Hymenobacter tibetensis: one gene and its partner. The protein of the gene in region 2 interacts with the protein of the main gene of each other region in a pairwise test. Links are inferred from orthologs where the notes say so. Each region holds a gene or a part of one and is shown on either strand. Other genes may lie near its edges. The genes, in order: MTX78_RS01275 and MTX78_RS15755.

The links.
Region 1: the proteins of MTX78_RS15755 (region 2) and MTX78_RS01275 interact in binary tests that used the Escherichia coli proteins (3 or more experiments, as listed by UniProt). The link is inferred for Hymenobacter tibetensis from one-to-one orthologs.

The regions. Positions count from the first base shown.
Region 1 is NZ_CP094669.1:315,807-331,762, forward strand. Bases 5,762-9,183 are described here. They hold MTX78_RS01275 (2-oxoglutarate dehydrogenase E1 component), read left to right. Parts: upstream 5,762-6,139; coding sequence 6,140-8,983; downstream 8,984-9,183. Other genes in these bases: MTX78_RS01270 (SMP-30/gluconolactonase/LRE family protein), read left to right, coding at 5,762-5,818. Also shown: MTX78_RS01245 (hypothetical protein), read left to right, coding at 1-1,303; MTX78_RS01250 (hypothetical protein), read right to left, coding at 1,420-1,728; MTX78_RS01255 (hypothetical protein), read left to right, coding at 2,016-2,417; MTX78_RS01260 (hypothetical protein), read left to right, coding at 2,599-3,651; MTX78_RS01265 (RlpA-like double-psi beta-barrel domain-containing protein), read right to left, coding at 3,644-4,165; more of MTX78_RS01270, read left to right, coding at 4,622-5,761; odhB (2-oxoglutarate dehydrogenase complex dihydrolipoyllysine-residue succinyltransferase), read left to right, coding at 9,286-10,992; MTX78_RS01285 (group III truncated hemoglobin), read right to left, coding at 11,103-11,492; MTX78_RS01290 (MGH1-like glycoside hydrolase domain-containing protein), read right to left, coding at 11,657-14,380; drug/metabolite exporter YedA, read right to left, coding at 14,553-15,491. UniProt on the Escherichia coli protein: E1 component of the 2-oxoglutarate dehydrogenase (OGDH) complex which catalyzes the decarboxylation of 2-oxoglutarate, the first step in the conversion of 2-oxoglutarate to succinyl-CoA and CO(2).
Region 2 is NZ_CP094669.1:3,945,736-3,961,171, forward strand. What follows is about bases 4,959-7,860. They hold MTX78_RS15755 (ABC-F family ATP-binding cassette domain-containing protein), read right to left. Parts: upstream 7,414-7,860; coding sequence 5,503-7,413; downstream 4,959-5,502. Other genes in these bases: MTX78_RS15750 (metallophosphoesterase), read left to right, coding at 4,959-5,367; MTX78_RS15760 (DUF4062 domain-containing protein), read right to left, coding at 7,506-7,860. In the rest of the region: MTX78_RS15735 (alkaline phosphatase PhoX), read left to right, coding at 1-1,443; MTX78_RS15740 (leucine-rich repeat domain-containing protein), read left to right, coding at 1,440-2,357; MTX78_RS15745 (cytochrome-c peroxidase), read left to right, coding at 2,357-4,177; more of MTX78_RS15750, read left to right, coding at 4,525-4,958; more of MTX78_RS15760, read right to left, coding at 7,861-8,714; MTX78_RS25280 (hypothetical protein), read right to left, coding at 8,748-8,876; MTX78_RS15765 (Uma2 family endonuclease), read right to left, coding at 8,903-9,346; MTX78_RS15770 (hypothetical protein), read left to right, coding at 9,465-9,998; MTX78_RS15775 (hypothetical protein), read left to right, coding at 10,141-10,377; MTX78_RS15780 (ketopantoate reductase family protein), read right to left, coding at 10,451-11,407; MTX78_RS15785 (amidase), read right to left, coding at 11,516-13,150; MTX78_RS15790 (metallophosphoesterase family protein), read right to left, coding at 13,194-13,856; MTX78_RS15795 (DUF2256 domain-containing protein), read right to left, coding at 13,974-14,150; MTX78_RS15800 (PAS domain-containing protein), read right to left, coding at 14,267-14,800; MTX78_RS15805 (hypothetical protein), read right to left, coding at 14,814-15,176. UniProt on the Escherichia coli protein: Genetic data indicate it may be involved in ribosome assembly or function.

The DNA of each region.
Region 1 (15,956 bases), 3.6 Mb from region 2 along the record:
GCGCCAGCACGATCCTACGGCGGCGTCATCGGTGCGCGGGTTGCTTACGCTGGCGCAATACCTTTTTGAAGCCGGCGTACCGCGGCTAGCGTGGTCCACGTTGCGCAAAGCCGAAAAGCTGGCCCGGCTCAACGAGCAGTACGAGCTGCTTAACACCGTGTACAACCTCCAAATTGCGCAGGCCGCCAGCGAGTTTGCCGACCCACTAGAAGACATTATTCGGCAGCGCCACCTCAACAAGAAGGCCGCCGACGAGGAGGAGCGCGCCGGTATTGCTGACAGTCTGATTCGGCAGCGGCTGCGCCAAGCGCGTGTGAAAGGCCGTGCAGGAGAAGCCTTCGATGGTATTCTGCAAGAGGTACTCCGCGAGTACGACTTGCAGGAGGCTTTTGCACGGCGGCCAGCAGTGCTCTACCGGTTGATGTCTATTGCTCGCAATGCCATGCTTGTGCGCCGAGATTTTGCTTCCTTCACCCCGTTTGTGCTGCGCTGCTACCATCTCATGGAAAAGCGGCACGGGTTCCAGCCAGCGCACCGCTACTATCAGATCGGGCTGCTTTACATGATTGCCCACGCCTTGTACCGGGTGCGGCGCTTCGAGGAGGCAGTACGGTACCTGGAGCTCATGCGAAAGGCGTTGGCGGAGGAAGGAGGCCAAAGCTGCCGCGCGGAGTGGCTCCCTCGCTACACGTTTCTGCTGGCCGCCAACTACGCTTTTCTGCGTCGTAATGCCGAAAGCATCCGGCTGCTGGAACAGATTTTGAGCCCTACGACCACGCTAGCACCCCGCGACGAGCTAACGGCGCGCTTAGGGCTGGCTTTCCACTATTTTGCCGAAGGCCAGTTCGCTAAAACCAACCGCACCCTCATCGGGATAGGCCGCTCCGACCATTGGTGCGAGCAAGAAATGGGGTTGGAGTGGCTGATCAACAAAAACATCGGGGAAATGCTGGCGCAATTCGAAATGGGCAACGCTGACTTAGCTCTCAACCGGTTACGCGCTATCGAACGGTTGTTGCGGGAACGGAGTGGTGTTGATGATGGGGGACCCTACGCGTACGTGCTCAGCTATTTGGCCCTGGTTCGGGAGATTATAGATAATCCGCAGGCCTTGCAGCACCCTGGCTTTGCCAAGCGTGTAGAGCAAATGCCGCAGTCTTTGCCGCTGCAGCGCGAAGATTTGCAGGCTCTTAGCTTCTACGCTTGGCTACAGGCCCGCATGGTGCAGCGCCCGTATTATGAAGTGCTGTTAGAGCTAGCAGATGCTCCCACCGAAACGGAAGCAAAGAAACAAAGCGTGTAGCCGAGAGAGCACAAAAAAGAGGGCCGCCCACAGCCGGAGTACTAGGCATGGTAGATACACTCGTACACCACCGCCTAGTACTCCGGCCGCGCGCGGCCCGCGTAGTTCACTAGGAACTAGTCTTTGATTTCGGCTTTGGCTTCAGCAGCAGCTTCTTCGGTTTCAGCAGCCGTTTTCTCGGCAGCGTTTTCGATTTTGTCGCCTGCTTTCTCGGCAGCAGCTTCCGTGTTTGCAGCAGCTTTGTCTACTGCATTTTCGGTGGCAGCGGCAGCATTTTCAGCTTCCACTTCCACGGCGTCGCCAGTGTTTTCAGCGGCAGCTTCGGTGTTTTCGGCAGCAGCATTTGCGTTTTCTTTGCCGGCTTCAGTGCACGAAGCAACAGAGAAAGAAACAGCAACAGCAACGAACAAAGATTTCAAGGACATTTTCATGGATAGAGAACGTTAAGAGTAAGAGTTGAAGCAAACCTGCTCTTTATGTTGCTTCCCAGAAAAAGTAACCCAACAGTACCAATAATTATTAGCTGAAATCGGTAACTGCGCCATTGCGCCAGTATGCTTACAGACAAGCAGCTAGCCCAGATACTATACTGTAGGGTAGCAGACCGGTTCTGGCAGCAGCGCGCCTAGCAGATGTTGGGGCGCACTCAACTTTTCCGGCCGCGAGCAAGTATAGCATAGCTGATTCTCCCGCTCACCGACTTCATATTCCCATGGATTCCACTGCTTCCACTCCCCAGACGCCTGCTACGCCCAATGTACCGCTTGGCGTAACTGACCAGCAGAATAGTGCCCTGCTCGAAGACACTCTTACCTTGCTCAATGCGGGGGTACCCGACCAGCGCGACCAGCACGGGTTGGCTGAAATCGAGCGGTGGGAAGCTGTTCTACAATCCTCTGAGCGCCCTGGGTTGGCCAAAATCATTCAGGAGCTAGCCACGCTGCGCGAGCAACTCACTGCTTCCGACACCCAAACGCATGACTTAGCCGAAACCATTGCTACCCTAGGCGCCGAAACCGCCAAGGTAGCCGATGAGTCAACGGGCGATTATGCCGGGCCACTCGGTCATTTAAGCAAAGTGCTCATCAAAATGGGCTCTTCTCTTTCTCGCTAGGCCAAGCCATAGCACAGAAAAAAGCCCTGGTCACTTTATGTGGCCAGGGCTTTTTCGTTTGTGGTTGAGGCAAGCAACTAACCTGCTTCTAGGGTTTGTCACTGGCGGATCAACACGTAGGCTTCCATCTGCGGGTTCTGTGTGGTTACCTTTGCGGGCCTTTATTCAAGGTTGCTTGCTTATGTCTGCTTCTGCTGCCACTCCGGCTCCCAACGATTTCACTTTCTACGACCCATTCGACGGTATGCGTTTTGGGCCGCAGCAATGCTTTTTGTGTGGTACGCCCACTATGCCGCGTGCAGATTCGGTGCCCGTCTTCGCCGAGTGGCTGATGACGCGCTACAACTTGCACGAGCGTCAGATCAAGCTGCTGGATTTAAGCATCGTGCAGTTCAACGACTTACGCATTCCTTGTTGCCCCCAGTGCCGGACTAAGCACGTCGAGCCGTTAGAGCAGGAAGTGGAAGAAGCTGCGCAACAAGGAGTGGAAAGCTTGCGGGCTCTCGGCGACAAAACCTTGTTTTTGTGGCTAGGCAAGATGATGTATGGCGTACTGGTAACCGAGATTCTTAATGAGCTAGAACCACTGGCCGTACCGCAGTATCCGTTGGCTGAAAATGCGCAGATGCTACGCCGGTTTCAAGCCTTTTTCCAGGCGTTCCAAGCGTTGCGAGTGCCTGTTGAGTTCGATGATTTCTCGCCCGCATCGGTGTTTGTGCTAGAAGTAAGTCAGACGCAAGACGACATGCCGTTCGAGTACGACGACGACTTAAGTACGCTGACCTTCAGCATCAAGCTAGATAATGCGGTGCTTACTGCCTGCCTAGTGGACAATGGTATCATCCGGCAGGCCATGCGCCGCGTGTATCAGGATGCTCTCCGGCCCTTGCACCCAGTGCAAGTAGCAGAGTTTAAGGCGCGCGTGTATTACGCCTCCTACATCCTCAATGTAGTACCCGACTATTATCCGCGTGCACTAGCCCCAGGAGCTACGCATATAGTCATGGATACGCTGATCGACGATATAACCGGCGACATCTTCAACCCATGGGACAATGCTGCCTACGGGCAATCTTTACTGGAAATGTGGAAGCGGTGGCATATCCCGCTGGAAGAAATTATGCGCGAACCTGATCAGCCGCTTTCTTTCTTATATGATGCAGATGGTGCGCCTCGGCTACTGGCGCGTTACCCTGAAGAGGGTGGAACGGAGCAAAATTTAGCGGCTAGCTAGCCTGCCAAACGGGTTTTGGAGCAAGTTTGCTAAGCTTTATTTCACTCCAGCGGCCTTCGAGGCCATTCTTACATTCTCGCTCGTTTACCAGCACGTCCACGCAGTGGCGGTGGCGGCGGTTCATCGTGTCATGAATGATGTACACGCCATCCAATGCTTCAGACATGCCTTGGACGCGGACTTTTTCGCCGTAGCGGAAAGGACCGCCCGAACCTTCGAGCAGGTCGCGGGATACAGCCAGCCAACGGGTGCGGCTGGAGTGGCGGGTAGGGATGATGGAACCATCAGCAGTTTCCATCGGATTACTGTCGGTCTGGCCGGGTTCAGGCCAGTAGGTAGTAGCCGTAACGGTGTACGACAGGGTGCGGGGAGGCCGTTGAACAGGCTGGATTGGTACCGCTACGTGTACCGAACGAGGGCTAAGGCTGGCTACAGTGGAAGGCAACGCTAGCGCGGGAGTGGAAATAGTACGAGGAGGAAAAAGAAAGGTCAGCAGGAATAAAGCAATAGACATGACGGTTGGGTTCGTGTACTCTCACTTCGTCTGGAGAGGATAGACAGCCGGCCCGACTCGGCTTCAAGGGAGGAGCATAACTTTTTCTTTTCAGAAAAGGTTGCCCCTGATTTTATGTCAACAGCCGAAAGGCTGAATTAAGCGTTTCAAGCAAGAATTAAACTGTAAAATCGGATAATAGTTATAAAATTTTGTACTTATATGTTTTTGAGCGCTAAGAGGGGCCAAAGATACAGCAATTATTAGAACTCGTTTTCGAGTGGTTATTCCACCGTGGAGGCGGCTATGTGCAAGCAACTCGTCTTTGTGCACCAGCTTAGGATCCCCTGACCCTCTGGTGAAAGCGGCCTGCTGGCCCAACTTCGCGCATTACTAGTCGTATCTACCAGCAACCTCAACCACGCTTCTTACGCGCTGATATCCTGTGTCGTAGGGAGTTTGCACAACCAAAATCGTATGTTATCTTTTTTCAACCCTCGCACTGTCGGCGCCTTGTTGCTGCCAGTTGGTCTGGGCGCAGCCTTGGTGTCTGGTGGCTGTTCGTCCCCGTCCTCCCCAACCACCCAATCCGGTGGTACTGCCTCCACCGACTCAGTAAGTACGGCTGGGCCACAAGCACCCGCTAACTCACCGCTCCAAGTGGTGGCCGGGTTCCGGGAGCCACAGATGGTGGGCGTAGCCGTACTGCCCGACGGCCGGGTGTTTGCCGATTTTCCGCGTTGGGACAACAACCCCGTAAATCCGGTGGCTGAAGTGAGCACCGACGGTTCCGTTAAGCCGTATCCGGATGCCACTTGGTGTACCTGGAACGAAACCGTGCGCAACGAACCCCAAAAGCACTGGATCTGCCCACAGAGCGTATACGCCGACAAAACCGGTATGCTCTGGGTGCTTGACCCAGCTTCGCCCGGTTTGAAAGGAACCGTAGTTGGTGGCCCAAAACTGGTTAAGATTGACCCCAGTACCAATAAGGTGGTGCAGAATATAAGCGTGCCCGAAAGTGTAGCGCCTCGCAAGTCCTACCTCAACGACGTGCGGATCGATACGCAAAACAACTATGCCTACATCACAGAGTCTGGAGTTGGCAGCTTGGTGGTAATTGATTTGAAGTCCGGCAAGTCCCGCAAGCTGCTCAACCAGCACCCCTCCATGCTCGGCGATACTACGCTCAACATCAAAGCTGACGGCAAGGAACTGGTTGACCCAACTGGCAAGAAGGCCCGCTTCAATGCCGATGGTATTGCGCTAAGCCAAGACATGCAGTACCTGTATTGGAAGCCGCTAACCAGTTACGCCCTGTATCGCATTAAAACCGAAGCGCTCCGCAACCCGGCCTTAACGGACGCGCAGCTAAGCCAGCAAATCGAGGATTTAGGCAAGGTACCAGCTTGCGATGGGATGGAAATAGATGCCAAGAACAATCTGTACATGACGGCTTTCGAAAACCACTCGATTGTACGCCGCACCCTAGCCGGCAAAATAGAGCCGGTTGTGCAAGACCCACGCTTGGAGTGGCCTGATACCTTTGCCTTTGGACCCGACGACATGCTATATGTTACAACATCGGCCATTCATAAAACGCCTACTTGGAACAAAGGCCTTGGTAAACAGGATCAGCCTTACTACATCTTTAAGATGAAGCTGCCACAATAGTATAAAAGCTGTTTTCGGAAGTCAATAGAAAGTAGCGCAGAACAAATTTCCTGCGGTTTCCGCGCCACTTTCTACCGGCTTATCATGCATGAATTGCGCCAGGCAATAACTCTGATTCACTGGTAACAGAAAGCTCTTTCCTTCGTTGAGAAAGGGCTTTCTGCTTTATTTTGAATAGATTGGTTTTCTGTTTTGGATGTTTAACAAAGCAGATTTGAATGTAAAATAATGATAGTGAAGCGTATTCGTGTACTCGAATACAGGTTTCTGGCTTACAGTCAGGCTCATTACCTTTACACCCGACCTACAAGCTCCCACCGCATGGATGCATATTCTTATATCGCCAACGCCCATGGCGACTACATCGACCAACTCTACCAGTCTTACAAGAACGACCCGGAATCGGTTGACTTCGGCTGGCGCAAGTTTTTCGAGGGCTTTGATTTCTCACAGCAATACGCTGATGGGGTGCCGCAAACTACCGGCGAAGGGGTATTGGCTAGCACGGCCTCTACCAACGATGCCGGTCAGGTTCGTGCTGTAGACACGGTATCGGCTGACAAGGAAACGCAAGTGCGCAACCTGATTCATGCCTACCGCAGCCGTGGCCACCTCCGCGCCAACACCAACCCGGTGCGCGCCCGCAAAGACCGCAAAGCCCGCCTCGACCTCGCCGACTTCGGCTTGGGGGAAGCCGACCTCGATACCGTTTTCAAGAACGGTGAGGTAATCGGCCTTGGCCCTGACGCTAAGCTGCGCGACATCGTATCGGCCTTAGATAAGGTATACACCCGGACCATCGGGTTCGAGTACATGTATATCCGCGACCCACAGATTCTCGACTGGTTCCGTGGGAAAGTGGAAAAAGATTCGCTGAGCTTCAACCCCAGCATCGAGTACAAGAAGCGTATCCTCAGCAAGCTGAACGAAGCAGTGGTATTCGAGAACTTTTTGCACACTAAGTTCTTGGGGCAGAAGCGTTTTTCGCTGGAAGGCGGCGAAACCACTATCCCGGCTCTCGATGCTATTATTCAGCGCGGCGCTGAGCTAGGCGTGGAAGAAGTAGTGATTGGGATGGCCCACCGCGGCCGTCTGAACGTGTTGGCCAACATCATGGGCAAGACGTACGAGCAAATCTTCTCGGAGTTTGAGGGCACTGCCGTACCCGACCTGACCATGGGCGACGGCGACGTGAAATACCACATGGGCTATAGCAGCCAAGTGGACGCCGCCGGCCGGACAATCAACCTGAAACTGGCACCCAACCCCTCGCACCTAGAGGCCGTGAATCCCGTAGTGGAAGGCTTCGTGCGTGCCAAGCTCGACCACGGCTACGCCAACGACTACGACAAGATGCTGCCCATCTTGATTCATGGCGACGCCGCGTTGGCGGGCCAGGGCATCGGGTTTGAGGTAACGCAGATGTCGCAGCTGCAAGGCTACAAAACGGGCGGTACCATTCACTTCGTTATCAATAACCAGGTAGGTTTCACCACCGATTTCGAGGACGCCCGCTCTTCTATCTATAGCACCGACCTTGCAAAAATTATTGACGCCCCCGTAATTCACGTCAACGGCGATGATCCGGAAGCAGTGGTATTTGCGGTACGCCTAGCCACGGAATACCGGCAGGAGTTCCATGCCGATATCTTCATTGATATGGTGTGCTATCGCCGCCACGGCCACAACGAGTCGGACGAGCCCAAGTTCACCCAGCCCACGCTCTACAACATCATTAGCAAGCACCAGAACCCACGGGAGGTATATAATACCACGTTGGTGGAGCGCGGCGATGTAGATGCCGAGCTGGCCGCTCAGATGGACAAAGAGTTCCGTGAAACGCTCCAGGCTCGTTTGGACTTGGTGAAGCAAAAGCCGCTGCCCTACAACTACCAAGCGCTTGAGAACGAGTGGCGCAGCCTGCGCCGCAGCAAGCCCGAGGATTTCGAGCAGTCCCCGCAAACAGGTGTTAGTGAGGAAGTGGTAGCCAAAGTAGGCAAGGCTCTAACCACGCTGCCCGAAGGATTTCGCCCGCTCAAGCAGATCGAGAAGCTGATTGAAGAACGTCGTAAGATGTTCTTTGAAACGCGCGTATTGAACTGGGCCGCCGGCGAACTGCTGGCATACGGGTCGTTGCTGACCGAAAAGCACATTGTACGCGTAAGCGGCCAGGATGTGCAGCGGGGCACGTTCTCGCACCGCCACGCCGTACTGCACGACGCTGAGACTTCCGCTCCGTACTCTTCTCTCGACCATATCGAGGAAGGCCAAGAGAAGCTGAACATCTACAACTCTCTGTTGAGTGAGTATGGCGTGTTAGGCTTTGAGTTCGGCTATGCCATGGCCAACCCTACGGCACTGGTGGTGTGGGAAGCACAGTTCGGCGACTTCGCTAACGGTGCTCAAACCATGATCGACCAATTTGTGGTGTCGTCGGAGAGCAAGTGGCAGCGTATGAACGGAGTAGTGATGCTGCTGCCCCACGGCTACGAGGGCCAAGGCCCGGAACACTCCAACGCCCGCCCCGAGCGTTTCCTGCAGCTCGCTGCTGAAAACAATATCGTAGTGGCCAACATGACCACGCCGGCCAACTTCTTCCACGCGCTGCGTCGCCAGCTGACGTGGGAGTTCCGCAAGCCGTTGGTGGTAATGTCGCCGAAGTCGATGCTGCGCCATCCGCTGTGCGTATCGCCAGTAGAGGAGTTCACGAGCGGTAGCTTCCGCGAAGTGCTCGGCGACACGTTTGCCGAAGCCAAAAAGGTGAAGCGCGTACTGCTGTGTTCAGGCAAAGTCTACTTCGACCTGCTGGAAGAACAGCATGCCTCGGGCCGAACGGATGTAGCTATTGTGCGCCTAGAGCAGCTGCATCCGTTCCCTAAAAAGCAACTGGATGTTGAGCTGGCGAAGTATCCGAAAGCCAAGGTGTACTGGGTTCAAGAAGAGCCCGAAAATATGGGCTATTGGAATTTCATGCTTCGCTTCATGCGTCGCGAATTAGAGGATGTTATTGCCCGCAAAGCTTCTGCTTCGCCCGCTACCGGCTACAACAAGGTCCATGTGAAAGAACAGAAGGAACTCGTGGCCCGTGCTTTCGACAAGCCAAGAGAGGCTGTAGCCGATACCATCATCAAAGAAACCGCAGCAACTGCCCAACGAGCAGACTAGGTAGCACCACCTCGAAAGAGCTACGGGTAAGCTGCTCCAACCACTCACGGATAGGCTGGTAACCGCCGGCGTATCATGGATGATAACCTAAACAGCAAACGCAAGCCACTGTCCGCCGCCATGTAAAACCTGCATGCCCAACACATGAGTTCGGCATGCAGGTTTCGAGCACACCGACGGAGGGCAATGGCTTGGATTTGCTTGGTTATGAAGGCAAGTATCGGTGCGATTCGTGTCCTTTGTTGCAGTTGCTTTCCGCAATACCTTCTCACCCACCCTGAAACCATTCAATTTTCCCACTTATGGGTCTGGAAATTAAAATCCCCGCCGTTGGCGAATCCATCACCGAAGTAACCATTGCCAAATGGCTGAAGCAGGACGGTGAAACGGTGAAGCGCGATGAAGTAATTGCTGAGCTGGAATCAGACAAGGCAACGTTTGAGCTACCGGCCGAAACCGACGGTGTGCTGAAAATACGCGTGGCGGAAGGTGAAACCATTGGTATCGGTACCGTAATCGCCGATATCGGCGGCGACGGCGCATCGTCATCTAACGGCGCGGCAGCTCCTGCCGCCGCCCCTGCGGCGCAAGCTGCTCCTGCCGCCCCCGTGGCCCCGGCTGCTGACCCCCTAACCAAAGGCGAAGACAACCCGCAGGCCAGCGACCAAAGCGGCTACGGCGGCTCAACCTCAGGCTCGGCCGACAAGCCTACGCCGCCTGTGGCCGCTCCAGCAGCCAGCGCGCCTAGCAGTGGTGGTGCAACTGTAGAGATGAAAATTCCGGCAGTGGGCGAGTCCATAACGGAAGTGACCGTAGCCAAGTGGTTGAAAGAAGACGGCGCCCAAGTGCAGCGCGACGAAATTATTGCCGAGCTGGAGTCAGACAAAGCAACGTTTGAGTTACCGGCCGAAGGAAGTGGTACGCTACGTCACGCGGCGAAAGAAGGCGAAACCATTGGCATCGGTGCTACTATTGCGCGTATTGAAGGCGGCAGTGGAGCAACTGCCGCTGCGCCTGCTCCTGCGGCCGCAACTCCTGCTTCAGCTCAGAACGCTCCAGCCGCTGCTCCTGCCGCCTCGGCTTCTACCAGCTATGCTACAGGCACACCTTCACCGGCCGCCGGCAAAATCCTTGGTGAGAAAGGGGTTAATGCTGCAGACGTACAAGGCACCGGCCGCGACGGTCGTATTACCAAGGAAGACGCGCAAAATGCGCAAGCAAAGCCCGCTGCCCCGGCCGTAGCGCCTGTTGCATCGAGCCCTGCCCCAGCTGTCAAGCCAGCGGAAGCCGCTCAGCCTGCTTCTGGCAACCGCAACCAGCGCCGTGAGCGGATGAGCAACCTCCGCAAGACAGTAGCGCGGCGCCTGGTGTCAGTGAAGAACGAAACGGCTATGCTCACCACGTTCAACGAGGTGAACATGCAGCCTATCATGGACTTGCGCACCAAATTTAAAGACAAGTTCAAGGAGAAAAACGGGGTTGGCCTCGGCTTTATGTCGTTCTTCACCAAAGCTGTGTGCGTGGCTCTGAAAGAGTGGCCTTCGGTGAATGCCCAGATCGATGGCACCGACATCGTGTTCAACGACTTCTGTGATATCAGCATTGCCGTATCAGCCCCTAAAGGACTGGTGGTGCCAGTTATTCGCAATGCCGAAGAGCTGTCGTTTGAAGGCATAGAAAAAGAAGTGGTGCGCCTCGCTATGCTGGCCCGCGACAACAAGCTGACCATCGAGCAAATGACGGGCGGTACGTTCACTATCACCAACGGTGGCGTGTTCGGCTCGATGATGAGCACCCCGATTATCAACGCGCCGCAGTCGGCTATTCTGGGCATGCACAACATTGTGCAGCGTCCTGTGGCAGAGAATGGCCAAGTGGTAATTCGCCCCATGATGTATCTGGCCCTGAGCTACGATCACCGCATCATCGACGGCCGCGAGTCGGTGTCGTTCTTGGTGCGTGTGAAGGAGTTGCTCGAAGATCCAACCCGCCTACTGCTCGGCGTGTAAATTCCCTTCAAAACCCAGATGAAAACGAAAAGCCTCCTTGCGTACTGCAAGGAGGCTTTTCGTTGGGTGGAACTTTAAAAGGAAGGAATTGGGCGGGCGTGATGCGTAGGTTAGTCTACTGGCAGCTCCCGCGAGCGAAGAATACCCAAACGCGTAGCCATTTGACGCGCTACGTTTTTTGCTTCTTCTGCTTTGGAGCCAACAAAGTGTTCTTCAACAGTTGTTGAGAACAGCTGTAGCCAATGCTCGATGTGTGCACCGCTACGTGGCAGTACCACTTGTTCGGGCAATGGGTCACCGCCTGACTGGCCTTTGCCAAGCAAGGTGCTGCTCCAATAATGATACTGGGTGGTAAGGTAATGCGGCCAGTGAATACGAGCAGCGGCTCCAAAGCTGGCACCTAATAGCGTGTCGTTGGTGGCTTTGTAGCAAAGCGTATCCACCAGCGTCTTAATGTCGCCTTCGGTCTGAATGTCGTGCAAGGTAGCAGAGTTCTTCATGGGCTTAGGAGGATAAATGGGATACCAGATACGCAGCGAATTTACGCAGGTTGCGTAGGTTTCGCTAATAATTTATTATTGAAATTTTACAATCCAATTCAATATGCGTTTTTATGCATTAAAGCCAGTATAGTATTAGTATGTTAAAAAAGTATTAATACGCCTTACTGAATTCTTGTTAGTTGAAGATGGTCTAGCAACGCGTGATTGACCTCGCCATGCATGTTGCGGTTGGCCCGTTCCAAGCTGAGCGTTAGCACGTAAGAACCTTCTAGCAGGGGAGCCAACACGGCATTGCTGAATCCCCAATTCGACCATTCCTCCGCGCCGCGTTGTGGCAGCACCACTGTGCCAAGGAACTGCTCCCCGTTGCGTAGTGTCCGGATAGCGCACTTGTTGCTGGTGTTGATGGGGCCATTGCCGTTGGCATAGCGAAAATCCGCGGCGTACAGGCCAGAAACCGGAATATCGACACGCACCGAAACTGTTTGGTTGACGCTGGTGCTGGTTTCCACAACACCTCTACCTGTGTAGCCCTGGCATGCTTCGTTGGAGGGCGGACAGGCAGCATCGAATTCGAAGACGTAGCGAACCTTCTCGACGTCTATCAACAATGGCTCACTGGCGAAGCTCTCGAAGCCGTGCGTGTCCACTGCCAGCACTTGGTACTCGGTGTAAACAGTAGGAGAAGGTACCGGGAAAGAAGTGTCGATGGTGCGAGCCACAGGTTTGCCGTTGCAGAGCACCTGGTACGCTTGCGCACCTGCCACTGCAGTCCAGCGCACCCAGCCCGCCTCGTATGTCACCGACGGTGTTATCGGCGCGACGTGGTGGGCCACTTTGTGTTGGGAAGCAACGGGTACCGCTTCGTTAGCTAGTTCGATGTGTAGGGTATGCTGCCCCGTCAGGTTGCCCGGCACGGTGGCTTGTGGCAAAGGGGCACCGTCAAGCGTAATAGTTCGGATGGTGTTGCCGTAGCCGTGCAACTCGATGTCAAGAATAGCTTGCCGGTACCGAAAGCCCGTGAGGTGCCGCGTCCCTTGCAAAGCGTGCGGCACAAACGGTCGGAATGTAAGGCCGTGCGCCTGCGGGTCCAGTCCAAACAAACCTTTATACACCAGTCCCAGAGTGCCTGATAAACTCCATAGCATTACGCTGCTATTCACTTGCGTGCCAGCGAAATCCCCGTTGCTGGCTACAAAGTTTTCTTTGTTGGTTAGAAACAGAGCAGCAGGCCGAGTGACTGCGGCTATACTTTCCATGAAGGCAGTTTCGTTGGCGGTTTTGGCTGCCGCCAACCCCCAGTAGCTTTCCACAAAAGGCCACACCCCGTTGTTGTGGTACGGTAAAACACCCGGAATCTGTGGGTAGATGCACGGAACCCCGTAGTCCATAACGGGGGTGTGGGCTACCACCGACTTACTGCGTTCCTCGTCAGCTACCTCAAACAACACAGCCAGTGCTTCTCCCAGGGCTTCCGACTTAGGTGAAGTCTGTTGGAACACGCGGCCGTAACGATACTGCCCGTAGTAGCCCTTGTCGGGCAGCCACAGATGCTGATTGATACCTGCTTTGATGCGGTCGGCTCGCGCGTTAGCAAGCCGGGCCACATCCGGTTCGCCTAGCTTGTGGGCTATCAAAGCCAGCACTTTGTTGCCTTGATAATGCGCCGCGTTTGTGCCCAGGCTTTCTGATTCGTAGATGTCGGCGGGCTGCATCCACTCCGGGTACGTTTGCTCGCGCCAGTCCAGAAACGATGATTCCCCACGTACTAGGTTTGTCAGGCGGCCAACCGGGTTCCCCTCGCTGTGTTCTGTGGCCTGGCTCGGTTGCACCACTGCCGTTGCACTGCTGGCAGCGTATGCTACCAATTCGTCGTCCTCAATGGTGTTCTTAATAATCGGGTACACTTGCTTCAGCCACTCTTCGTCGCCAGTCGTCACGTAGATTTCCCAGGCTGCCGTAGCCCATATAATCCGGTCGGTGGAGCAAGGGTAGGCGCCGCCGGTACCGGTGTCCTGAACGATGCGACTGTCGGAGGTAACTTTGCGCAACAAGCTGGTTTTGGCTACTTCCGGCTGCAACATGGCTTGGGACAGAAGAATGCTGTAGCTGATGTCGCGCGTCCAGACGCCGGCCCACTCTTGGCCCGTACGGAAGGTGCCATCTGATTCCACTGCGCGCTTAGCTTCCTCCAGCGCCAGGTTATAGAGGGCATCAAGCAGCGGATAGTCGGAGGTGTACTGCGGAAACTCCGAGGTATTAAGCTGTTGCTGCCACCGGTTAAGCGTCGCTGGTGCGTTAGATGAAGCATGAAGCCTCAGCGTAACTTCGTAGATACCATCGCCGTGCGTGTCGTGTAGCTCTACCTCTGACTGGCCGAACAACTCATTGAAATTCCAGCTGAGCGGCGCCGTATCACCAGTCACGAACACGTGCTTGAAGTCGTCTTTATAAAGCTGTTGCCCGTTGTAGAGAGTATAGAAGCCTTGACGCTTGAAGTCGGCGAGCACCGGCCGCATATCCAACCGAATTTTTAGCAGCGTGTTAGGCGCAAGGGAAGTAGTAGCAGGCGTTTCTGTTGGATCAGCATACACCTGCCCGAACACGATAAGAGGCGTTTCTAGAATAGGGGTCTGCTCGTGCGCTACAGCTACGAATAAGTGGTTTTGGCCTGGCGGCAACTCATTGTCGTGGCCGTTCAGGCTGAACTTGAAGCTCACCCGCGGGCTTTGAAACGCAGCAGTTGGGCTCTGGTAGTTCGAGGTTAGGGTGGTGCGCGACACAGCGCGGGCGGTGTACTCGCCTTGCACTACCGCATTATGGTAGAGCGTGTAAGCCGCCGATTGCCACACCGGTGTTGGGGCCGCAGCCAGTTCAGTAGCCATAGGCGGGAGAGAAAAATCAGATATGTGATACGAGCCTAGCCGCCGAAGCCAGCGCAGAACTACAGGAAGTAAAAACTAAAAAGACAGCCTGCCCAGAGAGTAACTGCGTGCCTTGCAGCAGCCTAGGGCAAACGCAACAGGTGGGGCTTGCACTGCAGCGCACAGGCTGTCTTTACTGTTTGGGGGCTGGTTTCTTGCTCCCACCCAGCACGACCAACGCTACTGCTACCACAATCAGGGCGGCTCCACCTAACATCTGCGGATTTAGGGCCTCACCGGCAAAGGCCCAGCCCAACAGTACTGCCACTACCGGATTCACGAAAGCGTACGTACCTGCCAGCGCTGGCTCCACCACCCGTAGCAGCCAGATATACGCCGTAAAGGCAACAATCGACCCGAAGGTTACCAGATAAGTGTAAGCCCACCACGACTTGGCGGTTACCTGTGCTACATCAAACTCTGTTGCTTCGCCTCGCACCAGACCAACTACCAGCATCACTAGCCCCCCACAAATCATCTGCATGCCGCCCGAAACAAAAGGGGAGGGGCTGGGCTGATGGCCCTTTGAATACAAGGACCCCACCGCCCACAGAAGGCCTGCCGTCAGAACCAGCACCATGCCCAGGCCCTCATGGCCAGGCAATGCCACATGGCTGGCGCCGGGAGTGCGAGCCAACAGATACACCCCCAATAGCCCGCAAGCCAGCCCTATGGCTACCCACAGCGTAGGCCGGGCTGCTACGCCACTCCACCAGCCCAGTATTGCCAGAAACATAGGTACCGTGGCTACTAGCAGGGCCGCCAGCCCGGAAGGAATATACTGCTCCCCCAACGTGACGCCCCCGTTGCCAAAGGTTAACAGGCAAATACCAATGAGCAGCGCAGTTGCCCAGCCGCGCCCAGCCGGTGCTGGTTCGCCACGCAGCCGCATAAAGCCATAAAGCACGACCCCCGCCAGCATGTAGCGTGAGCCCGCCATAAGCAGCGGCGGCATAGAGTCAATAGCGAAGCGGATACCGAGGTATGTGGAACCCCAGATGATATACACGGCCGCAAAGGCAAGCACTACAGCCACGCGACTCGGAGTACCAGGCAAAGAAGAAGCAGACATAAGCGCGAAAACAACCGCCTAAACCTACGTTCGTTTTCTCTTTTGGTGGTTTCAACCTCTGCTTTTCGTCTTTCAGCGAATAATTTTTTTTGTTGCGCTTCATCTAAGACCTACTCACTAGGCACAATTTGTCCCAGGTGTAGAAATAATAGAAAACACCAAACCGCTTGACAATCAATAGCAAGTAGAAGGTATAACTAGCTTCGTCTTAATTGTAGAATTCAGTTTGTCAAAATGGAAAAGTAAGTCTAGTATAAGTACGTATCTATCTGGGTTTGAGGTTTTAAAATGACATAAAAGTTTTTTTACTTGCCTCTCTAACGAGGTGGCAATTTGCATTTTTGTACGAACAGGAATAATTTGAGCAAGTACGTCGGAATTGATTATTTCGAATATGCGCCAGCGAGTGTCACCACGCTAGAGAAAAGAAAAACAACATACAGAGTCCTTGCCCTTGTCGTCAAG
Region 2 (15,436 bases):
GAGTCTTTCGACTTCACGGGGTATGCCCCCATTGCGGGCAGCAGCACCAACGGTTACCTCTCCATCAACCACGAAGGCTCTGGCACCACCTCGGGCGTAAGCATACTTAACTTGAACTTCAACGCGGCTTCTAAGGTGTGGAACGTGTCGGCCAAGCACCCAGTGGATTTCGCCCCCGTAGCTGGCACCATCAACAACTGCTCGGGCACCGTTACGCCGTGGAGCACTATAGTAACCTCCGAGGAAAATACTGGCCCGACCACTCCCACCGACACCAACAATGACGGGTACATGGACTCGGGTTGGAACATAGAAATCGACCCGGTTACGCGCACTGTGAAAGATCAGGACGGCGACGGTAAGCCCGATAAGCTGTGGAAGATGGGGCGCATCAAGCACGAGAATATTGTGGTAGCTGCCGACCGCCGCACGGCCTACGAAGGCGCCGATGATGGTTCTGTCAACAGCTTTGTGTATAAGTATATAGCTACTACCCCCGGTCAGCTTGGCGACGGCACGCTTTACGCCTTGAAACTGGACGGTGCCATCGGCACAAGCACCACCGGCACGTGGATCCAAATTCCTAACTCGACGCCCGCTGAATGCAACACCACGACGGCCACTGCCAGGGCGCTGGGCGCCACTAGCTTCAACGGCACAGAAGACATTGAAATCAGCCCCGTGACCGGCCAGATTTACTTTACGGCGAAAGGGACTGGCCGTACCTACCGTTTCACCGACGGCGCTACTGTTAGTAATTTCGAAATTTTCGTGGGCAACCCAGTTGGCGTTACCAACCAAACGTACAACATCAACTACGGTACTGGCACCATAGCAGAACCTTGGGGCACTGGCAACGATAACCTTACCTTCGACTCGCAAGGCAACCTGTACGTGTTGCAGGATGGCGACCGTAACCACGTGTGGGTGGTAAGACCTTGCCACACCCAAGCCAACCCAGCCGTGGAGATTTTCGCGGTGACGCCTGATGGCTGCGAGCCAACCGGCATGACGTTCTCGCCCGACGAGAAGTTTCTCTTCATCTCGATGCAGAGCCCTGGCGCGAACACCTTGGCTACCATAGATGCCGCCGGCCAATCGGTGGTCTTCAACAAATCTACGGCGCTTGTTATTGCTCGCAAAGGCGTACTGGGTGCGGCACTAAGCACCTCGAAAGGCAAAGCCGAACTGGCGCAGGCCGACGTGTATCCGAACCCAGTAAGCGGAGCCGAGCTGAAGCTGCTGCTCACCCACAGCCAGAAAGAAACGGCCACGCTAACGGTGTACAACACGCTGGGTGCCCGCGTACTGGAGCAGCCGGCAACCTTGACCCAGGGCGTAAACACGCTGAAAGTGCCGGTTAGCAAGCTGCAAAGCGGCCACTACAACTTGGTTATCAAAACGGCCACCACCACCACAACCCGTCCATTCATCAAGCAGTGAGGTCCCGTCTGATTTCCTTACTAACCATTCTATTTGTTGCCCTGCACGGTGTGCAGGGCAACACTTGTTTGGCGCAATGTGCTCTGAAAACCTCTTTTTCGCTAACCCAAGCACTAACCCAGTCGGGCTGCGTCATCGAGCTTAACCTGCGGGGCCAGAACCTGGAGCTGCTGCCGCCGAGTATGGGGCAGCTCCGGCGGTTGCGGATGTTGTTTGCCCACGAAAATCATCTGCGCTACCTCCCCGAGAATCTTACGCAGCTGGATAGTTTGCGGGTGCTGTTTCTCAACAAGAACAGCTTGCTGGATTTGCCCCCGACGCTGGGCAAGCTGCACCGGCTGCGCCAATTGCAAATAGAGCAAAACGTGCTGAGAGAACTGCCGCCCAGTGTTGGGGAGCTTGATAGCCTGCACTACCTAATGAGCGCCTACAACAACTTCACCTCACTGCCCGAGCAGTTTGGACAGTTGGCCGAGCTGGAGTATTGCGATGTTTCGCACAATCAATTGCTGTTTCTGCCCGCTTCTTTCAGCAGGCTGCGCAACCTGCGCTACGTGTACCTGAACGACAACAAGCTGCAAAGTCTGCCCACTCAGCTCGGGAGTTTAAGTAAGCTGGAAGAACTGAACCTGTCCAACAACCAGCTAGAGCAGCTTCCCGCCAGCATCGGCGACTGCCAGAGCCTGAAGGTGCTTATTCTGTCTGGCAACCAACTGAAGACGCTACCCAAGAGCTTAGGCAACCTAAGCAAGCTGGAAATACTGATTCTCAACGACAACCAGCTCACAACCCTGCCTCGCTCCTTAAGCAAGCTGAAACAGTTGAAAACCATCATTGTGAAGCAAAATGCCTTCACGCCCGCCGCCCGCCGCCAAGCCGAAACGGCACTACCGGGCGCTAAACTTTATTTTTGATGTTTTTTCGCTCAACTAAACACGCCACGTTCGTCCGGCCATTGCTACTTGGGCTGTCGGTGCTGCTGTTCTCGTTTGCAGTGCTGCGCCAGCCGCCAGCCGAGCAAGTAAAAACCTATTATGAAACTCATCTGCGCCAGATGCATACCATCCTGGCGCACTTTCAGGCACGTACTTACCAAGCTGATACCACTGAATTGCGCGCCGAATTTGCAGCTTGCCGGATGGCGTACAAGCATCTGGAATTTGCCGTTGAGTACTATTATCCGCACGCGGCGTCGCGCATCAATGGCGCTGCCCTGCCTGAAACCGAACCGGGTGAACCCGGCGAGGTCATTCCGCCTACCGGCTTTCAGGTGCTGGAAGAGTACGTGTACGCCGCCCCCGACAACCGCGCCAACCGGGACTTAATTCATCAGGAAATCGACAACCTGCTCTACCAAGTGCGCCAGCTTGAGTTGCAGTTGCCGTACCTGGCTTTTTCGGAAATAGAACTATTTGACGCCCTGCGGCTGAACCTGTACCGCCTAGCTGCTAAAGGGGTATCCGGCTTTGATTCGCCGGCCGCTCATGCGTCACTGTCCGAAGCCGCCGTTACGTTGAAATCCAGCCGGGAAGTGCTGGCGATGTTCGACGTACCAAAAACCCTTACCACGCAATTAGCCCGTTGTGAAGCCGCCGTAGCTAACCCCAAGCAGGACTTCAACAGCTTCGACCGGGCCCGATTTTTCGTGCGCTACTTCAACCCGGCGCTAGCGGCGCTGCGGCAGGCCCAAGTACAACAGCATATTCCGTTTGTAGCCGCCAAGCGCGCCGTGCGGGCCGATGCCGGCGGTTACTTTGTGGCGGATGCCTTCGACCCAACATTCTTTGCGCCCACTGATGCTGCCGCGCCTACGGCGGCCGTGTTGAAACTGGGAGAAGCCCTGTTTAAAGAACCACTGTTATCGGGCCGAGGTGGACGTTCGTGCGCCAGCTGCCACGTACCCGGCCAGGCCTACACCGATGGCCTAAAAGTGAACAGTTCGTTGCTGGCTGATGCCGGGCTGGAGCGCAACACCCCTACCCTACTCAACGCCGCCCTCCAACCCGATCAGTTCTATGACAGCCGGGTGCACTATTTAGAAGACCAGGTGCACGCTGTCGTGTCCAACAAGGCCGAAATGGGAGGGCAGCTAAGCGAAGCGCCCGCGCTACTTCGCAAGAAGGGCGCCTACGCCAAGCTGTTTACCCAAGCCTTTGCCGCAGAGAAACAGCCTGTTTCTGAGCGCAACATCCGGCGTGCGGTAGCTGCTTACGTCCGCTCCCTCGTGCGCCTCGACAGCCGCTTCGACCGGTACCTGCGCGGCGACACCGCCGTACTCAGCGGCCAAGAGGTGCTCGGCTTCAACTTGTTCATGGGCAAGGCACAATGCGGCACCTGCCACTACATGCCTCTCTTCAACGGCACCGTGCCGCCCCTCTACGACAAAACAGAAAGCGAAGTACTAGGCGTGCCCACCGCCGCCGACACCTTGCACCCCAAACTGGACACCGACCAAGGCAAGTTTCTACTCTACGGCGTTGCCCACCAAAAGCATGCTTTCAAAACGCCCACCGTCCGCAACGCGGCTCTTACGCCACCCTACATGCATAACGGTGTGTATCAGACGCTGGAAGAAGTAATGGACTTCTACAACAAAGGCGGCGGAGCAGGCATGGGCCTGTCCGTACCAACCCAAACCTTGGCCGAAGACCGGTTGAACCTGACCAAGACCGAACAGCAGTCCATCATTGCCTTTATCAAGTCATTGAACGATACGCGGGAAGTGGCTTACTGAGGTGCCCGCTGGCAGCACCTACACCCCTCCTTGTCACTGACATCAACTACGTTTGTTTTAGAAGAGTACAGCCGGGCTCCCCTACACTACCTACAGTTTACACCAGGTAGTGTAGGGGAGCCCGGCTGTGCTGATATTGGCCTTCTCGTATTATTGGTTACATATGCTGCGTCACTCTTCTATTGCCCACCTGCTGGACGAAAGCTGTAAAATCTAGAATAAGCCATTATGTTGATACTGCTCGTTTGCTAGTGTTTAAAACAAGGCCAAAGCGCATCACAACGGAAGCTGCATTCTTTAGACACTTGTTTTATTGAAACCCTCCAAGCGTTAGAAACTGCTCTATTATGAAGCGTCGTAAATTTTTAAAGGGATTCGCAGGACTTACTGGACTTGGCTTTGTAAGTGGGCTTTACGCTTGGCAAGTAGAGCCCTTCTGGCTGGAATTTGTTGCCTTGGATATGCCAATCAAAAATCTACCTAAAGAACTGATTGGAAAAACCTTAATACAGATTAGTGATATTCATGTGGGTAAACGTTTTGACCACAAGTTTATAATTGAGTCTTTCGAAAAAGCCAAGACGTATGATCCTGACTTTGTCGTTTACACCGGTGATTATGTAAGTACTTATAAAGACGAAGTTCAGTATAGGGAATTAGAAGAAACGTTATCGAACTGTGTAAAGGGAAAAATTGCTACAGTCGGTATTTTAGGGAATCATGACTATGGTAAAAATTGGGGACAAGCTGAGGTAGCAGACAAAATAGGGCTACTGCTTGAAAAGAACGGCATTACGCTCTTACGGAATGAGCAGAAGGAATTTGCAGGGTTAAATATTATTGGCCTCGACGACTATTGGGGATTAAACTTTAATCCTCAACAGATTCTAACTGAATACAACAACGCTAAGCCATCAGTTTTACTGTGTCACAATCCTGATGTTTGTGATTTGGATGTGTGGAATGGATATGAAGGCTGGATACTAGCGGGTCATACACACGGTGGACAATGTAAACCACCCTTTCTGCCACCACCTTTGCTGCCGGTTAAGAACAGTAAATACAGTTCAGGAAAAATAGAGCTTTCAAATAATAGAACCCTCTATATCAACAGGGCACTTGGGCACTTATGGCAAATTAGATTTAATGTAAGACCTGAAATAACAGTATTTAAATTATCAGCGACATAAAGCAAAAACCTCGGCTAATAACAATATTGCTAATCCGCATCTAAACGACGACCGCCTGGCTCTTGTGGCAATAAAAAAAGTCCCGAAGGAAGCATGTAGCTTCTTGCGGGACTTCTGTTTTTCACCTGACAGGTTTTACATTTCTGCTAGCATTTCCCAACGGTCATTGAGTTGGGCCAGTTCTTTTTTCACCTGCTCGAATTTAAGCGTGGCGTCCTTTAACTGGGCGGCGTTCTGGTAAATCTGCGGGTCGGCAAGCTGCTTTTCGTAGACGGCCAGTTCCTTTTCCCGCTCGTCGATTTTCTTCTCCACATCAGCCAACTCTTTCAGCGCCTTTTTCTGGTCGGGCGAAGGAGTTTTGGCTGGTGTAGTTTCCACTTTCTTCTCTTCTTTCGGCAGTGGCTTAGGCGCTGAGGGCGAAGGTAAGCCGGCTTTCTTGGCGGCCTTTTCCCGGTCTTCCTGCCACTGCTCATATTCGGCGTAGGTGCCGGGGTATTCCTTTAACTGGTAGTCTTCGATGTACCAGATTTTGTTGGCCACATTCTCCACGAAGAACCGATCGTGGCTGATGACGATGTAAGTGCCTTCGTACTGGTCCAGGGCCTGAATCAGGATGTTCACCGACTGCATATCCAGGTGGTTGGTCGGTTCGTCGAGGAGCAGGAAGTTGGCTTCCGAAATCAGGGTTTTAGCCAGGGCCACGCGGCTTTTTTCGCCTCCGCTGAGCACCTTGATTTTCTTGTACACTTCCTCGCCCGTGAATAGGAACGAACCCAGTACGGAACGCAGCTCCATTTCGGTGCGCCGCGAACCAGCCTCAATCATCTCCTGCAGAATCTCGTTTTCGATGCGCAAGCTTTCCAACTGGTGCTGCGCATAGAACGACATGATGACGTTGTGGCCCAACTGGTGGTTGCCGTTGGTGGGTGCCTCTTGACCGGCCACCAAGCGCATCAGCGTGGATTTACCTTTGCCGTTGGCTCCAATGAGGGCAATTTTGTCGCCCCGCTCGATGTGCACGTGCGTGTCGCGGAAGATGATTTTCTCGCCGTATTTCTTGCCCACGTGCTCCATGCGCAGAATGTGGCGGCCCGGCGTTACGGTGAAGTTGAACTTGATGTTCACGCGGGCATCATCACCGGCTACGTCCTCGATGCGCTCCAGTTTGTCCAGGGCTTTCACGCGGCTTTGGGCCTGCTTAGCCTTGCTGGCCTTGGCCTTGAACCGCTCAATAAACCGCTCGGCCTGCTTGATTTGGGCCTGCTGGTTCTCGAAAGCGCCTTTCTGAATCAGGTTACGCTCTTCTTTTTCCTCGATGTAGTACGAATAGTTGCCAGCGTAAGGCACCAGCTTGCCGCCCGTTACTTCCACAGTGGTGTTAGTGGTGCGGTCCAGGAATTCCCGGTCGTGACTCACAATGATAACGGCGCCTTCGTAGCCCGCCAGGTAGTTCTCGATCCACTTGATAGACGGCAAGTCCAAGTGGTTGGTTGGTTCGTCGAGCAGCAGCAACGAGGGTTGCTGTAGCAGGATTTTGGCCAGCATTACGCGCATCCGCCAGCCACCCGAAAACAGCTTCAGCGGCTTCTGTAGCTCCTCGGTGGTGAAGCCGAGGCCTTCCAGAATCTCTTCGGCGCGGGCCTGCATGGTGTAGCCACCCAACGATTCGAAACGTTCCTGCAAATCAGCCAGCTTCTCGACCAAGTCGTCGGTGTAGTTGGTTTCGAACTCCTGCAGTACCACGTCGATCTTCTTTTGCACATCCAGAGCCTCGGCAAAAGCCTGCATGGCCACAATCAGGATGGGCTCGTGCGAATCGTAGCTCAGCAAGTCCTGGTTCAAGAAGCCAAGGCTTACGTCCTTGCTCATGGAAATGCTGCCACCGTCGGGCTTGTACTCGCCCACCAGAATGCGCAACAGCGTGGATTTGCCCCGACCGTTCAAGCCAATCAGGCCGATTTTGTCTTTGGGCTTTATGTGGAGGTTGGCTTTGTCGTAGAGCGTACGGGAGCCAAAATGAAAGTCTAGGTCGCTAATCGAAATCATCCTACTTTGCTATGAAGCTGCAAAGGTACGGTGTTGTTCCTAAAAGTATATCTATAAACGATGCCAGAATAGTTCATTTCTATAATATTACCTCAACCTTCGTTATTCACATCATCAATAATTCTCTTTAAATTAGCTTGATACTCATTTATAAGCACAGCCATCGAACTGAGAATATTTAACAACCTTTCAAGGCTCGTAGAAGCTTCTCTTCTTGCTTTTATAACGCTGCTACTTAACTTTGGAAAACCATCTACAGCATTCTTAAAAGTTCTTATTCCAACTTGAGCATTAGATATATTATCAATAAAAATATCAAAATGTTTAAAGGCACTTACTATTGATTCCTTATCAAGAATTATCATTTCATAATAATACTCAAGAGCATAGGAATATTGCTCGATAGCTTTGTTGAAATTTATTTCTAGACTATCTAATTCAGGATTTATATTATTAGAGAAATCAAGTAGATCACTTGCTATAGAATTTAACATGGCTATTTTAGCAGAGGTATCAATAGGCAATTTCGAAGCCTCTAGATATGACAAATTTTCTCCTTGCTTAACAATTCTATTTTTAACTATATCAACGTTGCTAACAATTTTAATCAAGTTGTCATTCCCAAGCCCAAAACACCTTTCTCCCTCATAAAGGTAATCAAGAACTCCTCTCTCGTCTTCTAAGTTATTCAAATCAACGTTGCTTTTACTTACTACCTCCTCATTTTTGAGCTTGTTTAGTTCTATAGTCTCTTTTGATTTCTGTTTGTTTTGTATTTCAAAAACCACTCTAGGTAGTTGTATTTTTAATAATTTTTCAAAATCCCTTACACTATCATATGGAAAATAATATAATCCCATTTCCGATACAGATTTTTTAAACGTCTTAACTAGAGAAAGTTGATCGATATCTATATCGTCAAGGCTTAAAGGTGCTCTGTTACAAAAATAGAACATAACATAAGGCTCGTCTTTATTATGCCTTGATTTTTCATACGCTCTGTTAAACTCCTCTTGCGTCCCTGAATCATAGCGTTTTGTAGGGGAGCCGAATTTTTTCCACATTATCCCAAGAAATATATCATAATCTTCACTCAATTGGTTATTAATTACATCTTGCCCGTCTTTGCCTAATCCAGGATTAGTATGAGTTTCCCATCTAACGAGTTCTAACCTAATATTCATGTGCTGCCCAGAAGTTAAATTAAATTCATTTATCACCTCTTCTGCAATTCCACGTTCGTCTGCAACATCTTGAGGTGATGCCAGAAAAATTTTCATTAAGGTTACAGTCTTTGCCATGTCTTTTTTTAGATACAAAAATTTGTATTGTCATTAAACTCCCTCAAACACTTCCGCCCACTCTATCTGCAGCTCTGGCAGCGTAGCCACCGGAATCAGGCCGGGCGTGTAGAACTCGCCGCGCAAGGCGTAGTGGCCGTCCTCGCTTAGCAGGTACACCACTACTTTTTCTGCTCGGGCGTTACCATTCAGTATTCGTGCACACCTACTTCTTCGTAGAGGTCGAATTTCTCTTTCGTATCACGTGCCACAGTGCCGGGACTCAGGATTTCAATTATCCAGTCGGGGGCACCTAGGCAACCTCGCTCGTCAAGCTTCTGTGGGTCGCAGATAACGCAGATGTCGGGCTGCACTACAGTTTCTATGCTGGCGTCGCCGTTGGGCGTGGTACGGGTTAGGCGCACATCGAAGGGTGCATGGTACATCTTGCAACTCTTGCCGCGTAGAAACTGCATAATGGGCAACTCAATGTTGCGCGTTATATCCTGGTGGGCGCGTTTGGGCGCGGGGTTCATTAGGCGCACTTTGCCCCGAATCAATTCCACCCAATCGGTTAGCTGCCACGTCAGGTAGTCGGCGTAGGTATAGCGGCGCGTCAGGTCGAGTTGAGAAAGCTGCGTTATGGGTTCCATAGCTGGGGCAGTCGGGAGTAGAGTAAAGATATACGAGTTCGAAGTGTCCTAAGCTGGTTGCTGATATCAATTCCTGGCGCTGCTCAAACCGCCCACCACGGCCGCCGTACAACGGAGTATGAAGCCCTTCCTCCTGCTTTTCGTTCTTGTTGCCCTGGCTGCCTGCACATCCGAGCGCGAATCGGCGGGGCGCAACCGGGAGGAAGTGGTACCGCCCACCGTGAAAGGTGAGGTATCCACCACGGAAGCAGTGGGCGAAACGGGCCGCAACCACGGCTATGTCCGGCGCTTGTATCAGGACAAGGGTCGCTACTACATCACGGTGGATTACATCCAGTTTCTGAGTGGGGAAGCCGCCGTGGCAGCAGCTCGGCGCAAGGGCGATGCGCAAGAAGAAGTAGTGAATGGCGACACCATCTATTCTGTGTTCGATGACCATTACATCATCAACGACGATGCCCAACAGCGGACGTTGCCGTTGGGTGAACAAGCTTTGTTCACGCTCTGGGACACCTCCGGCGACTTGCGCCAGTACACCGCTACAGCAGCAGAAATGCTGGAAAAAAACCAGGAGATGCTGCGTTACGTGCCCTTCATGGTGGAAACCAAGCAGGGCACCGTAACGAATCTGACAGAGCAGTACGTGCCCTGATTTGCGGCCGTAACAGACCTGTTAAGCGTTGCGTAGCGCTCTACTTCAACCGCCGAATGGCTGCTTTGATACAGCATAGTCGGCTATGGCACGCCAAGTTGTCGTATAAGGAACATCTACCACTCTTATTTTCATCCTGACTATGGCAACCACCAAAGCACCAGCCGATACCGACCAACCACTTGACGAACGCTCCACCAATGCTGCCCAAGGCAAGCAAGACGGTGGCGTAGTTGGCCAAAGCAGTGGCCGCCCCAGCTACGGCACCGGCGGCTACGAACTGAACCTAGACGCAGAAGCCGGTGACGAAGGCGGCTCCGGCAGCGCGTCTTCTTCTACTAGCAAAGCCCCACACGAGTCGTCGGAAGACGATAAGTAACTGCTTGAACCGAGCACAAGCATTACGAGAAGGAGCGCGAAGCATAAGCTTCGCGCTCCTTCTTTTTGAGGGCTTAACGGCTGGCTTTATGCAATTGGCTTTCCTGTATTTCCTGGTAAATCTTGCGGGTTTCCTTGACCTCTATATGGAGAGCTTCGCCATAGGTTAGGATGGCGCCGGCGAATAGCTCTAGTTCGGTGTCGGACTTATTGGAATTGACGTCTAGCTGCAAGGAGGTGGGCGTATGGTATGGAAAGGACCGGGCCTTCTGGAAGGTTTGGCTGATGATATCGGCCGGCAGCACAACTCCTTTTTCGTGCGCAATAGCCGCTATTTCCTGCATGATAGCCTGGGCCCGCTCACGTAAGCTGCTGTCTTCCTCGACCTGCCCAATCGACTTGTTGTAGCGCGCCGATACCAACCCGAAGCTGGCAATAAAGAAGAACTTAGTCCAGATGGCGGGGAATGCATCCGGCTGATACTCGATGGCAATGCCAGCATCGGCCAGGAGACCAACTACGTGTTGCGGTTGATACGCGGGCCGCTGCGGATCCTGCCCGACAATAATTCTACCTGGGTTGCCTTTGTGTTCTACTACCCCCTTTTCTTTGATGTGCGAGGCAACGTACACGCAGGCGGGCAGCACACTAGCCGCCGGAATAATTCGGCGGATTCGGTCGTAGATGTCCACGCCGTTCATTAGCGGCAGCAGCACCACATTATCGTGCAGAATTGGCTTTAGCTCGGTACAGATTTTCTCTAAATCGTACTCCTTGACGCAGATAACCACCACATCGACATCTGCTAGCTCCGCAACGGCTTGTACTAGCTTGGCTGGGCGGGTTACGCTGTGAGGATGTTCGGGCGAGAGCAGTGTTAACCCGTGTTCCTTCACGGCGTCGTAGGTTGCGCCACGGGCTACAAAGGTGATGTTGACGGCAGGATCGGGCGCATAAAACTGCGCCAGCTTAAACCCGAAATACCCGCCAACTCCCCCAAGTCCGACAATAGCCAGTTCTGTTGTTTTCATCTTGTCTTGTGCACTACCAAGATAGAAAGTGATTCTCTAGTTGCTGGTGCTAGATACAAAAAAGCCTCCCGAACGTGATTCGGGAGGCTTCTTATCGAGCAAGCTTTTCTACCCTACAAACGGCGGCTGGAACTGCGGCGCAATCCGTTTCTTCGAGGCTTGCTCGTAGGCGTACGCAACCGTTAGCAAGGGGCCTTCCGAGTAAGCGCCCCCCACAAACGACAACCCAACGGGCAAGCCATTGACAGCGCCCATCGGGACGGTGATGTGGGGGTACCCCGCCATAGCGGCAGGCGACGAAGAACCAGGGCCGCCGCCAGCATCGCCGTTGATTAGGTCGATGACGCGGGCCGGGCCGGTAGTGATGCCCACGATAGCATCGAGCTTGTTGGTACTGATGGCAGCATCGAGCACCTGCCGGGCCCCGAGGTGCGACTTACGAAGGGCAGCCTGGTATTTAGGGCTGCTTAGGCCTTCGAGCTTCTGCGAGGCTTCCAGGATTTCTTGCTGGAAGAACGGCATGGCCTTGGGCTTGTTTTGGGTGTTGAAGGCAATGACGTCGGCTAGCGTTTTGACGGGCATATTAGCCGTGGCTAAGTACTTGTTGACGCCGTCTTTGAACTCGTACAGTAGCACGTCGTACTCGGCTTCCCCGAAGGCGTCGCAGGGCTCGTCTACTTTCACTTCCACTACCGTGGCGCCTTGGGCTTTCAGCAGCTCTACTGCTTGCTTGAACAGCGGAATAGAACCAGAAACGCCCTCTAAGTGCCGCTTCTCGATACCTATTCGCTTGCCTTTAAGGCCATTAGCATCCAGGAATTTGGTGTAGTCGGGTTGAACTTTGCCGGCGCTTTCGTTGGTCACGGCATCGGCAGGGTCTTGGCCGGCTAATGCGCCGAGCAGAATAGCCGCGTCGCGCACGTTGCGGGCCATGGGGCCGGCGGTGTCCTGCGTGGCGGAAATAGGAATGATGCCACTACGGCTCAGCAACCCCACCGTTGGCTTGATACCCACGAGCCCGCAGCACGACGATGGCGACACAATAGAACCATCCGTTTCGGTCCCAATAGCCACCGCGCACAAATTGGCCGACACCGCCGAACCCGAACCGGCGCTGGAGCCGCTAGGCGTACGGTCGAGGATGTAGGGATTCTTGGTTTGGCCGCCGCGGCTGCTCCAGCCACTGGTGGAGCGCGTAGAGCGGAAGTTGGCCCACTCGCTCAGATTGGTTTTACCAAGTAGCACGGCCCCCGCGTCGCGCAGTTTCTTGACAATGAAAGCATCTTGCGTGGCTTTGTGGCCGGCCAGCGCCAGGGAGCCCGCAGTAGTTTGCTGTTTGTCGCCGGTGTCAATATTGTCTTTGATGAGCACCGGAATCCCGTGCAGCGGGCCGCGCACTTTGCCGGCTTTGCGCTCCTTATCAAGGGCATCGGCAATGGTGAGGGCGTCGGGGTTGACTTCGATAACCGAATTGAGCTTGGGGCCGGCTTTATCGAGTGTTTCGATGCGCTTCAGGTAGAGTTCGGTGAGCGAGCGGGCAGTGTGCTGGCCGTTGGCCATCTTCTCTTGTAGCCCGCTGATAGTGGCTTCGCTGAGTTCAAAGGAATCTGCTACGGAATTCGGAGCGCCATCAGTGGCCGTTGGCAACGTTGTGTTGGCCTCTGAGGTGCAGGCACTGGTGCCAAGAGTGGTAAGCGCAAAACCGGCCAAGGAACCGTTCCGCAGGAATAGCCTTCTGTTCATAGAGTCGTTTTTGCTGTAAGATAAACCCCTGTTCGTACTTCTTTTACTTCACCCGCAAACTATCCTGCCGGTGCGTAGGCACCGAAAACGCTTCGAGCAGCTGACCATCAGCTGAAACACGAACGCCAGTAAGGGCGTGGCCGTACACAGCCCCCGTATCCAGGTTCAAAGAATTGGACGCAAGGTCCCGGCTGTAGAGTCCATCGGGGGTGGGCGTGTGGCCAATGAGTTGCAGCTTGCCGATGTTGAGCAGTGGTCCGCGGTACCATAGTATTCCATCCGGGTTTTCTTCATCGAACGGATCAACCGTGTCGGATATGCCCGCATGGCTGGCAAACACGGCGTCGTTTTCCCAGTACAAAGGCCGTTCCTTGAGCCAGGCCAAGTGGGGCGCCAGCAATTCGGGTTGCGCCTCGTATTGCTGCTTGGTGAGGCTCCCACCCCATTCCAGCCAAGAGGTAGGCACCTTATGGGGGCTGTAGTAATCCAGCATGCCCGCTTCGTGGTTGCCCTTTAGAAACATGGTATGCTCGGGGTGCTGGGCGTTTAGCTCCATGGCTAAGCCCACGCACTCTGGCGCAAAGTTGCCGCGGTCCATCAGGTCCCCGAGTTGGATCAACCGTTCTTTTTTGGGCTGCCAGTGTTGCAGTAGTTCCCGGAAGGTGTGGTAGCACCCGTGTACATCACCAACGACAAACAAATTCATAGCCGCAAATGAAGTGATTTTGGGGCGCATCCAGGCCTAGGAAATCGAAATAACACTACCTCGCGCCCGTGGGCTTCGGCCAGTTCGTGGCAAACCGGCGGCAGGCCTTTCCCGTGCTTACGGCTGCGGAGTAGCAGTAGGGCTTTTGGGCTTGTTCCGGTGGCACTTCTCGCCGCAATACTTCACTTCATCCCACGAGTTGCGCCACTTCTTGCGGTATTCGAAGGGGCGGCCGCAGGTGAGGCAAATTTTGGTGGGCAGGTTGCCCTTGGTGAGTTTGGAGGGAACAGGCATAACGTGCTGGTCGGCAACTGAAGTGAGCACAAAAAAAGGCGGCTTTTCCAAGCCGCCTTTCTCAATAAAGCACCAGGGCACAGAAAGGTTTGTGCTGTCAACTACAGCGTAGCGTTTTATTTGCCTAGCTGCTGGCGTAGGGCCTGTACTTCCCGCTCCAACTCCAGGTTGCGGAAAGTTACTTTCACCTCCAGGTCGGCGTAGGCACGTTCCAGGTCTTGCTCGCGGCGGCGGAGGGCAAGCTCTGTTTCTTTCTGCTCATGAATGTCGGTGCAGGTGCCAAACCACTGCTTAATGGTGCCGTCGTCGTTGAACTGCGGCTGGGCTTGGCCTAGAAACCAACGGTAGCTGCCGTCTTTGCTTTTGAAACGGTACTCAATTTCGTAGAACTCGCCGGTAGCCAGTGAACGGCCCCATATTTCGCGGGCACGCTGCCGGTCGTCGGGGTGGAGCAAGTTGTTCCACATGTCGGGTCCGACACTGTCGGCCAGCGTGTAGCCCGTGAAGTTGGTCCAGCGCTGGTTGAAGTAGGTATGAAACCCCTCAGGGTCGGTGAACCACACCAATTGGGGAATCAATTCGGCCAAGAAACTGAATTGCTCTTCGGCCTGCCGGCGCAGGGTTTGTTCGTTGGAAATTGCAGTGTTCATAAGAGGACGACAATTAACAAGGGCGAGCAAGCTGGATTTCCATGCCCGACTGAAAATACAAGATGAGTTGGCTGTTCATGCCATCGGTAGAGCGGCGCAGGCGCGTAATAAGGGCGAGGGTTTGTTCCTGCAGCAGCTGCAATTCCAAGTAAGGGCGGTTCAGCAGATTGTCGCGCTGCATGCTCCAATTGCCGGTATCTTCGGCGTCGGAGGCATGCACGCGCAACGAACTAGGCCCTAAAGAAAGTTTGGTGGCTCGGGCCAAAGGGCTATCCGGGTTGTTGCGGTTCAACACCCGTTCTTCCACACACCATTCTCCAGTTAGATATTCATCGGGCACTTCGTGCAGATTAATATCAAAGAGAAGTTGAGTCATAAATAAGAGGCAAGTAGAAGTGTGGTTATGAGAAAGTCAGTACGGTTTGCAAATGAAAAAGGGTTACACCCTACTGTTTAGCTTAATGAATTATACTAATAAATAGTTCGCTTATTCTATGACACTGTTGAGGTTATATTGCTTTGCTGTTTACAATCAACTAGTTGGATGGTGAAATAAGTTTAATGCTACGCAAAAATACATGTACCAACAGACGAATAGCTAAAAAAGCAGTGTTCTTACTAGCTCGTAACTCGCCC